Regions from separate parts of the Dehalobacter sp. TeCB1 genome, predicted to be linked through region 3. Evidence: riboswitches for the same ligand, from Rfam matches in the RefSeq annotation. Region 3 holds a riboswitch; each other region holds the start of a gene.

Region 1 (4,453 bases), on a different contig from region 3:
GTATGTAGAGAAATGCGACGCTTGCTGCAAAACGATCGCCGATACCTTCTTCGATCTGACGACAGCGCTCACCAATTTGGCGCATATCGATCCGAACCTGAAAGAAGAAAAAAGAAAAGAAGCCAACCGGCTGATTGAATACATGGCAGAGACGATTAAAGAGTGGCCGCCCCCTAAGAAGCCGCTTAGAGTTAATTCCTGATTTTTTTGGGGAACCTTTGGACAAGCCAAGCATAGTATATACAAGACAGCAAGTAAGCTGTCCAATAAAAGAGAAAGGAGATGATTGGAATGGCCGTTGTTTCAGCACCATCCGGCGCCGCTCTGGTATTGATTTATCAGACCGGAGTCAGCACCTCCGGTGCTCCGATAACCAAACAGCGAACCCTTAACAATATTGTTTACAATGCTTCGAATCAAGCTGTCTATGAGGCGGCTCACGCCTTCTTCGGTCTGTCGGAATATACGCTGCTTGACGTTTACTTCAGAAGAACGGATGAATTGACAAACGAAGCGTAAAGCGGAGGGCAATTTCAGGCGTCAAGGAGGTGATTCAATTGGCTGTGACCACCAACCGAACGGCAAGATTAACTTTCGTAACCGCCGGAGGGAACACGTTTTCCCTGACAGTTCCCCAACCGCGGGAGGATATTCAGCTGGCTGAAGCCATGGACGTTATGAACTCGCTTATCGCAGGCGGGATATTCCTCACAGCAAACGGCGCGCTTACAGGGATAAAGGATATAAAGGTCATCGAAACAACGACCAATGACCTTTATGATCCTCCACAAGTGTAAGCGGGCAGCACCGGCATTAGAGATTAAGAGAGGGGGCGGGCCGACGGCAATCAGGATTTGCCGGCGGCCTCGCCCCCTCTCTTCTTTTGCCTGATCACTGTTAATAATATTATATGAACCTTAGCTAAGTTTGAACTATAAAAAATTCAAAAAATAGTACATGTCATTTCCTAACCCTTCTGTTATGATTGATAGCTGATTTCAAAAGACGCGTTCTTCTCCTTGTAATCCACAAAACAGACAGCCCTGGCACTTTGTCTGCCTGATAGCTGTCTGTTTCTTCTAAGGAGGTATTTAATGTGATTTGAATGATTCTCAGTTATCGAAAATATAAAGTCCTATCTTTTTCCTTGCCCTTTACCGTTATTCCCGTTATTTGAAGAGGTATTTATGACCGTGTTCTGAACGGTCTGTGCATCGACTTTTGTTTCATCCGAAGTAGACTGGTCATCGGCTGTGGCATTCTGATCGTCTGCAACTGTTGCATCCTGTTCGTCCCCTGCTTCCAGGCTATCTTCCTGGTCGCTCACGGCTTGTTCCCTAATGGTTTTCTTGTATTCCTTCATAATTTTGGCTTGCTCTTTCAAGGCTTCCTTCGTTTCTTTGTTCGTCTCTACTTTGATTTTCTGAACATCTTTTCTGAGGTCCTGCATGTCATTTTTATATGCTTGAGCCTGTGTTACTTTTTCCAGAGCGGCTGCGATGGCAGCCTCATCACCTGAAGCACGGGCCTGTCCCAATTCCGCCTTGGCTGCTGCAAATTCCTGCACAGCTTCAGCATAGGCTACTTTCGCAGCCACATAAGCTTTCATGGCAATGGTGTTCTGAACTTCGGCTTGGATGATATTCTGCATGATTTCGGCCTGTTCTTCTGTCAGACCTCCGGTGATTTTAAGGACGATCTTGTCGGCATCACTTTGGACAAGTTCAATGCTGGCGAGTAGATTGCTGATGACGGTATTTTCTTCTGTGTCAACTGCCGCCGTTTCATCCGTGGCTGTCTCATCAGTAGTTGTTACTTCGATGGAAGCTGCAGTGGTTTCTTCGGCAGTGGTAGTATCTGTACCCGTAGTATTCGTTCCGTCAGCTGCTTCGGTATCTTCAATGATCTGTTGAACCTGAAAGTTGGCTTTCTTTATCGTATCCGAGTAGGCTTGCAGAACCTGTTCCATCAAATCCAGCTGGTTTTCCTCGGACATGATTTCCGCTTCGGCCAGCCTCTCATTGGCAAACTCAACGAGCAGTTCCGCTCTTCCTTCATCAGAGAAAGTCACAGCAACCTGGACACTTTCGATCATCTGTTCGATTGAATAGAGCCAGCTGTCCGGCGTTACACCGGCTTCATCTTCAACAGCTACCTCATTCGTCGGATCTGTTGCCGTGGAATCCGTTACGCTAGGGTCAGTTGGCGTAGTATCCACTGTGGTTGAATCTGTGGCGGTTGGATCAGCAAAAACACAAGAAGGTGCGACCGCAATAATTAAAAGGACACAGAGAATCGAAACCAGAATCTTTTTATGGATCATTCTATCTACCCCTTTCGGTAACCCGGCTGTCATAACCTTGCGGCTTTAGACCCGTGGCTTTGCGTCTCCGTCTTTCGACGGATTTGCCATTATCGTTTTGGCTGTGGTCATTATAGTATAGATATTTTAGAAGTTCAATGTTTTGGGTCCTTTTTCAGACCAATGGGGTACAAAAAATGAGACTTTCGTCTCATAAAAAGCATGGAAGCTTTTAGAAACAAAGAAGTGCCCTTACGGACACTTCTGTAAATGCTTGACATTGGTGGATTAACAAGACGAATTTATTTACAAAGTCATGAGATCTTCAATCTGTTTCTCCAGGCTCGTACTGATTGACGAACTGTTGCCGACGATACTGGCTCTGGCGATATAGCCGCGGTTGTAGGTCAAGAAATACTGCAGCGATGACGGTAGATAGTTCTGCGGAACGGCTACGATGATTGCGTCATTTTTAGCGGCGAGGGCGGCTGCCAGAAGGGCATCGGCTTTTGGTTTCCCGGAGGTCACGTCTTTGGAAGAAGCAAGGGCAGAACAAAAATAGATTTGGGACTGATCCGTGAAAAGGCTCCTCAAAATCGCCCATTCAGTAGCGTAGCGGTCAGTACCTCCCAGCCGTTCGACGACATAGTTCTTGTTCAGCGCAGATTCTACGGAAGAGCTGATGACACTTTCTCCGCCGAGAAGGATAACTTTAGATGGATTAAGGCTCAAAAGCTGTGCTTGGGTCACAGCCGGAATTTTATCTTTGTCCGTAAGCAAAATCGGATAACCTTTAGCTGCGGCAAAGGTACTTGCTGCCAAGGCATCCGGTTCACCCTGACCATAGGCTAAATAGATTGTATTGGCAGAACCTATCCACGAAGCAATATTAACGGAAGTTTCATAGCGGTTCGACCCGCTGATCCGGCTGACTGTATAGCCCGCAGTCTGAAGCGCTGTTTCAATGTTCTGGGATATTGCACTGTATCCGCCGATTATGATAACTTTTGTTGCACCTAAAGCGGATATCTGCGACGATATTCTGCTATCCAACTGTGATGACGGATTCATCAGGATTGGTGCATCATATTTTTTAGATAATGGTACCGAAGCTAAGGCATCCGCCAGACTATCGTCGCGCGTGACAATTACGGTGGAGGCGGATGACCATCCTGCTTCGGCAACGCTGATTGATAAGTCCTGATTGTTACTAGCAGAGCCCCCGATTCGTACATCCTGAGAATAAGAAGCTCCTGCCACGAGAGTTCCGATTTCATATCCGTTGAACAAAAACTTAATTGTTCCTTCTTTACTAGGTGTTACATAAACAGAGTAAGTCCCATCTAAGGCTGTTGTACAGCTTATTGTATTGTCTATCCCTGCATCGCTGCCGTCCAGGGTGATCGTTTTTTTTGCAAGCAATTTTCCATTATTGTCTTTCAATGTTCCGGTAATTAAAGATTTTTTATATTTTAGCGCATCACCGGTTATTGTGATCACGGGTTTGGATACGGTCAATACCCCCACAGCGTAATACCCGCTACTGTCATAAAGATAGAGATAATAGATGCCGGTTGTATTGAACGTTACATTGTTAAGCGTATAATTCCCACTGCTTCCGGAAGCGGAATAATATCCGATGTTATTACCGCTTGTATCAGTACTATAAGCTGTGATATTTCCGGAAAAACTTCCCCCGTTGAGATTATACAGATATAGTTTTATGTTTGTGGTCTCACCGATAAGTATATTACTGTCACTGGATGTCTGGAAAGCTAAACCGCCTAATTCCGTACCGGTAATCACAGCAAAAGCCTGTATGTTTCCAGAGAAAGTCAGGGTCAGAATTATAAAAAGAACAGTCACGCTCTGAATTATTGCTTTCCTTTTACTTCTCTTACTTTTGCTTCGTAACCTGACATCTCCCATCCCTGAATTTCCTGCTTCGGTATTACCTTTCCTCACCCATCCAGGACTTAAGTTCGGTCTTCTCCTATTCTTTATATCCATCATGTCTATTAATTGCTCCTCTCTGCTTATTCATACCTTAGCGCATCAATCGGATTAAGGGATGAAGCCTTTTTTGCCGGAAAGACACCGAAGACGATCCCGATCAAAGCTGAGAAGGTGAAGGCCAAGATAACGGAAAAC
Region 2 (4,453 bases), on a different contig from region 3:
CAATGCCTGGGGCGGCAAATATCCGGACTGGGATCTGGACAACCAGGTCGCACCGCAAATATTGAAGCACCTCGGCCTGAAACCGTTTGATGCGCCGCTGATTATGGAAGGCGGCTCGTTGCACGTGGATGGAGAAGGTACACTCTTGACAACGGCCGAATGCCTGCTCAATCCGAACCGCAACCCTGATCTTTCCCGGGAGCAGATTACGGAACTATTGAAGAAATATTTGAGTATCCACAAAGTCATCTGGCTGGGAAAAGGCTTATGTGGAGATGAAACAGACGGACATGTCGACAATATCGCCTGTTTTGCTTCGCCTGGCAAAATCCTGATTCAGGTCTGTGATGACCCTTGCGATCCGAATTATGCGATTACCCGGGAAAACCTTGCGGTGTTAAGCCGAGAAACGGATGCCAGAGGAAGAACCTTTGAAATCATCCCAATACAGCAGCCTCCCGCCGTATTTGCCGACGGTAAACGCCTGACGCTGAGTTATCTGAACTTTTACTTTGTCAACGGCGGAATTATTTTACCTGTATTTGGCGGCCAGGCTGCCGAAACAGATGCCCTGGCTATTCGGACCCTGAGCGGGATCTTTCCAGAAAGACGGATCCGCACCATTAATGGAATGGCAATTATTGGGGAAGGCGGCAATGTTCACTGTACAACCCAGCAGATGCCTGCTGTAAACCATTGAAGGTCAGTGTATGAATTGCCCGACAATATATACCAAAATCTGAAATAAAAATATAAACAAAGAGGAGAACGTAGCAGATACATCTGTTATATGTTGCGCTCTTCTGCGTTGTGGTTTTTTTCTGCATCATGTAAAATAGAAAATGCATACAAATTAACAAAATAGTAGAAACACCTGTAAGATCAGGTTCAGAACACACCGAAATCAGGCATTGGGAAGGAATATTAACGATGAGAAACGTCAAAGTGGCAGCAACCCAGATGCGCTGCACCAGTAACGTTGAAGAAAATATTGCGGGGGCGGAGACACTGGTCAGGGAGGCAGCAGCCCGGGGCGCGCAGATCATCCTATTGCAGGAGTTGTTCGAAACCCCGTATTTTTGTCAGAAAGAAAAATCGGATTTTTACCTTTATGCAGCAGAGCTAGAAGATAATCAAGCAGTCAGACATTTCCGGAAAATTGCCAGAGAGCTGGAGATCGTCCTGCCGATCAGTTTTTATGAGAAGAAAAACTACGCGCGCTATAATACGATTGCCGTGATTGATGCCGATGGTGAGATCCTCGGCAAATACAGAAAGAGTCATATCCCCGACGGGCCGGGCTATGAGGAAAAATTCTATTTTAACCCCGGTGATACAGGCTTTAAAGTCTGGCAAACGCGCTACGCCAAGATTGGAGTCGGCGTCTGTTGGGATCAATGGTACCCGGAAGCTGCCCGCTGCATGACCCTGATGGGGGCGGAGATCCTGTTATATCCGACAGCCATCGGTTCAGAACCGATGGATCAGGCGATCGATTCCAAAGACCATTGGCAGGCCTGCATGCTCGGCCATGCTGCCGCGAACCTGATCCCTGTGGTCGCATCCAACCGGATTGGTGTCGAGGAAGAGGATGATTCCAAAATCACCTTCTATGGTTCTTCTTTCATTGCCGGACCGCAGGGTAATAAGATAGCGGAGGCTGGACGAAACGAAGAAGCGGTTCTAATCGCGGAATTTGATCTGGACCAGCTCGAGGTTCAGCGGCTGGAGTGGGGGATCTTTAGAGACCGCCGGCCTGATCTATATGGAAGGATTTCTTCCTACGACGGGGAACTTTATTTATCAAAATAATCCATTATCTAACACGAATTTGTAGTTCTTAAATCTCGAGTATCTTATTAACCTTTATAAGGTGAGAGGAGGCTCTATATGAACAAAAGCGGCTTATTTTGGGGAATCATTCTAATCCTTACAGGAGGCTTGCTGCTTATAGATAATCTTGGCAACTGGCAAATCTTCAGTATGGAATTTCTTTGGCCGGTATTGATCCTTATTCTCGGGCTTGCTTTTGAATTCAACTATTTCAGTAAGAAAGAAAGCCCCGGATTGCTAGTTCCCGGTGGTATCCTTACCGTTATTGGTCTGTTGTTCATCTTTGAGACTTTTACACACTGGCAATTTTCCGGATATACCTGGCCGGTCTATCCGCTGGCTGTTGCAGTCGGTCTATTTCAACTCTATTTATTTTCCGGACGCCCGCGCGGTCTGCTGGTGCCTGTTTTTATTCTAACCGCTCTAGCGTGCATATCCTTTACTGGGATGTTTGTAACGTCAATTCAGCGCTATATAGATCTAGGCCTGGTGGTCCCGATCCTGCTGATTCTGGCAGGTCTGATCCTGATCATCCAAAGGAAAAAAACATGAACTAAATTTGGAAACCATGTAAGAAGAATCTGATCTGGATGATAATATCTATTGCATAATATTAATCAATAAATGTATGAATAGTCAGACTCTGAATATTCATACATTTATTGATTATTCATACATTTATTGACAGATTTCGTGTATTTTACTATAATTGAGTTAAAATCATATGATCCATTGGCAAACCTGTTGAAAAGCAGGGACGCAAAGCTACGAGTCTAAGTGCTGAAGCATATTGACAGTCGGGTTGCACACAGAAGATGAAAACCGCGGCTGCTTTGGCCGCGATTTTTTTTTCTGAGGAGGGGATTTAATATGACAGCGGATTCCATCGTTGCAGCCAGTATTTCAATTACCCTGGTCTTGTTGATATCTTACGGATTTTTATATTTTTCCGAGAAGAAACATTATTTCTTAGCATGGAGTCTTTCTGTCTTGATGCTCATGATAACCTATCTTTCCAGAACTGCATTGCTGGAAACCGACAGCCCGTCCGTGGTGCTTCAGATTATCAACTATGCCTCTTCGATCGCAGGGTACTGGCTGATATTCAAGGGTACGCTGTTGTTTTTTAGCAGAAGCTACCCGGTGTTTTGGGATATCGGCACGGGCTTTCTGATCGTTGCTTTTATATGTATTGCTGTTCAGGGAATCTCGGCAACCGCTCTTTTACTTCTATCTGTTGTCTGGATCATTGCATTATTATCCAAAGCTGCTATGACATGCTTAAAAGCAAAAACACCACAAGGCCCGATCCGAATAATACTTGGCTATACCTATATTTTTTGGGCCTTGTCGATTTTACTTTATCCGTTGTGCAAATTAATTAACGTTATTTCACCGTCTGTAGGTTATTTAGTTGCCGGTGTTGTTGGTCTGCTTGCTTATCTTAATATGCAGGCCCTGTATTTTCAAAGCATCCGGGAGGAGCTCGAAAGCAAAGAAGCAAATATCAGAAAACTTGTCATTTATGATAAATTAACGGGGGCCTACAGCCGTACCTATTTTGAAAATGTGCTGGAAGATTTCCTTGATAAAACCCTCATGCCTGCAACATTGGACATGGGGGATTTTAATGGTCTGAAACTGATCAACGACACCTTTGGTCATGAAAAAGGGGATGAATTGCTTGCTGACGGGATCAGAATCATGCAAGAGACGATCGGCACTGAGAATGTGATTATCCGATGGGGCGGGGACGAATTTATCATTATCATGCCTGGTGTGCCGCTTGATCAGGCCGGCGTGTTTTTAAACAATATTAAAAATAATTTAAAAATCTCCCGCCCGCAAACGGTACCAATAGATATCTCGTTTGGCCTGACGGTTTATGAGAACAGGGAACAACCCCTGGCAAAAATGATCAGCCAGGCTGAGGAAAAAATGTATAGCAACAAATTAAATGAAAGCAAGAAATCCCGCCTTGCCATCATCGAGTTCCTGGAAAAACTGCTCTGGGAAAAAGATTATCAGACGGAAGCCCATGTCATGAGGCTGAAAAGTCTGGTCAGTAAATTCGGCAGTCAGATCGGCCTGTCCCCAAGAGAGATCGTCGAATTGGTCCAAGTTGCAATGCTGCATGATATCGGCAAGATCGGTGTTCCGGGGGAAATCTTAAAAAAACAAGGTGACTTGACCCCGGAAGAATGGAGCATTATGAAAAAACATTCCGAAATCGGCTATCGGATCACGCAGTCGTCCAGGGAATTAGCGCATGTCTCAGAAGCCGTTCTCGGTCATCATGAATGGTGGAATGGAAAAGGTTACCCGCAGGGGCTGAAAGAAGATGAAATCCCGCTGTTCTCGAGGATAGTTTCTATTGTTGATTCCTACGATGTGATCACGCATGAAAGGCCCTATAAACGGGCCATGGACCCCTATAGTGCACTTGTTGAAATCAATAAGTGCGCCGGCAAACAATTTGATCCGTATCTGGTTACTGTTTTTAACAAGATTATGCAGGAAGACCTTGTTGTGAATGATAGGTAACTGTAATTAACTCAACTTTCCCACCATTAAATAATGGTTAAAGCCATGATTTTTCTGACACATCAGGTTGCAAACA
Region 3 (4,453 bases):
ATTGAACCTTCTGTACAGAACCCGACAGACAGCACCTCCCCTCCTCCTTTTATCAGCTATGTTACCTTCAACCGTCTCGGGCTTACCATGCAGAACCTAAACAAGATTTTGGATTCAGACGAAGATTTTGAAATGCATATCATCGACTGCAACTCCAAAGATGATACCTGGAATTATATCAAAAGCCTTCAGGACAAAAGAATTAAATCCAAAACACGCTTGAAGGTTAACCGGGGGCCGATCTATGTCCTGAACTACAACCTCAGAAAGAGAAAGCCCAACCAGTATTTCTTCACGATTGACAGCGATGTCTATATCAAGACCAAAAACTGGCTGACCAGGTATATGGAAATATTTGAAGCTTTTCCGGAAGTGGGTCTCTTAGGAACCATGCGGGATAACCCTTATCCGAGATTTCTCCCTCCCGTCATTCCTCAGGTCAAGAATGATCTATCCTATCTTCAGCTGAGAAATGCCGGCATTGATGTAATCATGGATTTTATTCCGGGATGTCTTCAGGGGTTACGGCCTGAGCTCATTGACCGGATCGGTTATTGGAATGAGGAATGCGGGTATGGCGATGCTGAATTATCACCAAGGATTGTGCATTATACTCCTTTCAAAGTCGGCTTTGTCACGACCGTGGAAATTGATATGACCCAGTTCATCGGCTGTGACAAGTGTCAGGCCCAAAGCCTCTGCACGCTGAACAGAAGCATAAAAACCTGCTTTATGCTGGCCAAGCAAGCCAACAGTAACGAAAGCTTTGCCAAAAAGGCCAAATGGAAATACCTCGAAATATTTCAAGAGCTAGCCGATGGAAAAAGAACAGCCTATTGCACTTCACTTTTGGACCCTGCATCCCGGGAAGGGAATTTGTACCATGATGCCTGGGCACTCGAGAATTTTGAATATTATTTGAGAAGATCGAACTGATCTTTACAAAATATGAACGGAGATGCTATACTTCTTTTCTGGACACAATCCAGTTGATCAGGATTTTTCAGATTTGCAAATAAAATATAATATGATTTTTAATGTGTTGGGGCAAACTTCACGAAAGTGAAGGACGCTAAAGTTATGGGTCTAAATCAGGGAATTTGAAATGCATGCAATACAAAATGAATGGAATCCAAATGCATTTCCAGGATATTCTGACAGGATTGCCAGACTACAAGGATTTTGAACTTCTCAGGGAAGAGCAGTTCCTTTTATGGATCTGCTCTTTTTTATTTCAACTATTTTGGTATATTCTAACCGGTTAGGCCAATAAAAATTGACCACACTAATGATGGAGGTGCACGATTCATGACCTTGATTCTGACCCTTGTTATTTTTGTAGCTACGTATGCACTGATCGTAACGGAGAAAATCCCGCGGGCTGTCGCCGCGGCCCTCGGTGCCTGTCTCCTGATTCTTTTGGGTGTATTCCCGCAGGAAACTGCTGTGGAACACATCGACTGGAATACGCTGGGCTTACTTATCGGCATGATGATCATTGTCGATCTGACCAGACGTTCCGGTGTCTTCGGCTTTCTGGCTATTTGGGTCGCCAAGAAAGTCAAAGGCAATCCAATCAGACTGCTGATCTCTTTGGCTATACTGACTGCCGTTTTATCGGCTTTTCTGGATAACGTGACGACTGTTTTGCTGGTCGTTCCGGTTTCCATTGTGATTGCCGAAACCTTGAAATTAAACCCAATACCTTTTTTGATTACCCAGATTCTAGCCAGCAACATCGGGGGAACCGCGACCCTGATCGGTGATCCGCCGAATATCATGATTGCCGGACCGGCAGAGCTTACTTTTATGGATTTCATGGTGAACCTGGCACCTGTGACGATTGTGATCTTGGCTGTTACCCTATTGGGCTTTTATTTTCTTTATCGCCAAAAGCTAAAGACCGATAAGGAATCCATCGCCCTGCTGCTGTCGCAAAATGAATACGACTATATTAAAGACTGGGCCCAGCTCAAAAGAAGCCTGGCCGTGCTCGCTCTGACCATTGTCGGTTTTATGCTGCACGCCGTCATCCATGTTGAGACCGCTACGATTGCGCTGGCCGGAGGCATGCTGCTCATGGTGCTGAGCCGTGAGGAACCGGAAGAGGTATTTCTGGCGATTGAATGGCCGACGATCTTCTTCTTTACCGGATTATTCGTTTTAGTCGGAGGATTGGTCGAAGTTGGCGTCCTGGACAAGGTTGCTGAATGGAGCCTTGGGCTTACCGGCGGTGTGCCGGTCGTCATGGCGATGCTGATTGTCTGGCTTTCCGCTATTTTTTCAGCTTTCGTCGATAATATTCCGTTCGTGGCCACCATGATTCCGTTGATTCAAAAAATCGGGGTCCTCGGCGGGCTGACCCCAGAACAGCTCCAGCCGCTCTGGTGGTCTCTGGCTCTGGGCGCCTGCCTGGGCGGAAACGGTACCATTGTCGGTGCCTCGGCCAACGTCATTGTCTCAGGGATTGCCGAAAAAAACGGCTATACGATCAGCTACAAAAAATACTTCCTGATCGGATTTCCGTTCATGATTCTATCCATTGTGATCGCCTCGGCGTATATTTTGCTGCGGTACTATTAGATTCTTTCTCTCTCTTCAAAATGAGTATGAAGCAATCTATGGGCAGTGTCACTGAAAGGCTGGCCCAGATATTCCTGATAAAGTTTCTGGATTTCTGAATTCTCATGAGATTTTCTGATCTTTTTATTTTTATCTTCCTGATAGATCGCTTCCTGACGCTTGCGGACAATTTCAAAATTGCCGTGATGGTAGGGCTGCCCACCTCCGGCAACACAGCCTCCGGGACAAGCCATAATTTCAATGGCTTCGTATTGATTCTTACCGTCCCTGATTTCCTCAAGCAGAGTCCGGGCGTTTCCGAGCCCGCTGGCAATGCCTATCCGTAGCATCTTGTCGCCAATTTGAACTGTGGCCTTTCGCAAGCCTCCATCTCCCCGGAGCTGCTCGAACTCAACTTTCTGTAATTCTTTACCGGTCAGCCACTCATAAGCTGTCCGGAGCGCAGCTTCGATAACCCCGCCGCTGGTTCCGAAGATCACTGAGGCACCTGTGGTTTCACCCAATGGTCTGTCATATTCACTCGAAGGCAGATTGATAAAATCCAGACCGGCTTCTTTGATCATTAGGCCAAGTTCCCGGGTCGTGACGACAATATCGACGTTATTATGCTCATCCTTAGTTAGTTCCGGACGCTTGGCCTCGGCTTTCTTGGCAATACAGGGCATGACGGAGACCACTACAATATTGTCCGGGTCAATGCCATTCTTCTCGGCATAATAAGTTTTAACGATTGTACCAAACATAATATGCGGTGACTTGCAGGTGGAAGGCACTTCCAACAATTCAGGGAACTGATGCTCAATAAATTTGACCCAGGCCGGACAGCAGCTCGTGAGTATCGGAAGTGTTTTATTGTTCTGCAGACGGTAGATCAGTTCTGAGGCTTCTTCCATAATTGTCAAGTCCGCTCCAAAATCCGTATCGAAAACTGCGTTAAATCCGATACGCTTTAAGGCGGTTACAAGCTGGCCGGTTGCAATCGTCCCCGGTTCCATATCAAATATTTCTCCGATGGCTACGCGGATAGCCGGAGCAGTTTGGACAATCACATATTTATCCGGATCATTTAAAGCTTCCCATACTTTATCGGTATGATTAATTTCCGTAAGCGCTGCTGTAGGGCATACCTGAACACATTGCCCGCAGTAAGTACAAGAAGACTCTACCATCGGAATATTAAAGGCAGGGCCAACAAAGGCTTCAAATCCGCGGCCGATCCCTGACAGGATACCGCAGGTTTGGACCTTATTGCACATCGTTTCACAACGCCGGCAGTAAATGCACTTGTTGGCGTCTTTGACGATCGCCTCACTGGATACGTCCTTCGGATAATTCATCCGTTCACCTTCCCAGCGGATATGCCGGACCCCTAATTCTGCGGCTAAGGCCTGAAGCTCACATTCTCCGTTTTTGGGACAGGTAAAGCATTCATTGGGATGATTCGATAACAGGAGTTCAACCGCCATTCTTCTGGCTGTAATTGCTGTAAGCGTATGCGTGAGTACTTCCATTCCATCCGTAATGGTGGTTACGCACGCCGGGACAAGTTTATTCCGGTTTGTCTTCTCATCGATTAGCTCAACCATGCAGACCCTGCAGGAAGCCGTCTGATTGACCATTTTGATATCATGCAAATCCAGATGACATAAAGTTGGAATCCGAACTCTTGCTTTATGGGCGGCTTCCAAAATGGTGATGCCTTCAGGGACCCGTAGATATTGATGATTAATTTTAAAATCAATCATTTTTTTAGCAGGATGCGTTTGTTGAACGTCGGTCATGGTTAGCCTCCTTATGATTTCAGACCAATTTTATTCTTTGCTTGATAATGGCCTTCCCCTCGAGGATGGTCAATGTCTTTGATCAGGGC

Evidence for each region. A riboswitch is a leader RNA that binds a small molecule or an ion and turns the genes downstream of it on or off. The one in region 3 is predicted to bind cyclic di-GMP.
Region 1: it holds a riboswitch for cyclic di-GMP, as region 3 does, so the genes downstream of both, A7D23_RS14140 (DUF5667 domain-containing protein) here and A7D23_RS01070 (ArsB/NhaD family transporter) in region 3, are expected to answer to the same signal.
Region 2: it holds a riboswitch for cyclic di-GMP, as region 3 does, so the genes downstream of both, A7D23_RS10980 (diguanylate cyclase) here and A7D23_RS01070 (ArsB/NhaD family transporter) in region 3, are expected to answer to the same signal.

Annotation. Positions count from the first base shown of each region.
Region 1 is NZ_MCHF01000065.1:162,450-166,902, reverse strand. It holds gene A7D23_RS14155 (DUF3102 domain-containing protein) at 1-202, shown strand, start outside; gene A7D23_RS14150 (DUF1659 domain-containing protein) at 292-519, shown strand; gene A7D23_RS14145 (DUF2922 domain-containing protein) at 558-797, shown strand; gene A7D23_RS14140 (DUF5667 domain-containing protein) at 1,136-2,323, opposite strand; cyclic di-GMP riboswitch class I at 2,337-2,421, opposite strand; gene A7D23_RS14135 (cell wall-binding repeat-containing protein) at 2,609-4,315, opposite strand; gene A7D23_RS14130 (ABC transporter permease) at 4,339-4,453, opposite strand, start outside.
Region 2 is NZ_MCHF01000045.1:61-4,513, reverse strand. It holds gene A7D23_RS10995 (agmatine deiminase family protein) at 1-700, shown strand, start outside; gene aguB (N-carbamoylputrescine amidase) at 931-1,812, shown strand; gene A7D23_RS10985 (DUF5668 domain-containing protein) at 1,891-2,385, shown strand; cyclic di-GMP riboswitch class I at 2,558-2,643, shown strand; gene A7D23_RS10980 (diguanylate cyclase) at 2,704-4,377, shown strand.
Region 3 is NZ_MCHF01000005.1:15,326-19,778, forward strand. It holds gene A7D23_RS01065 (glycosyltransferase) at 1-936, shown strand, start outside; cyclic di-GMP riboswitch class I at 1,037-1,179, shown strand; gene A7D23_RS01070 (ArsB/NhaD family transporter) at 1,309-2,583, shown strand; gene A7D23_RS01075 (NADH-dependent [FeFe] hydrogenase, group A6) at 2,580-4,364, opposite strand; gene A7D23_RS01080 (NADH-quinone oxidoreductase subunit F) at 4,376-4,453, opposite strand, start outside.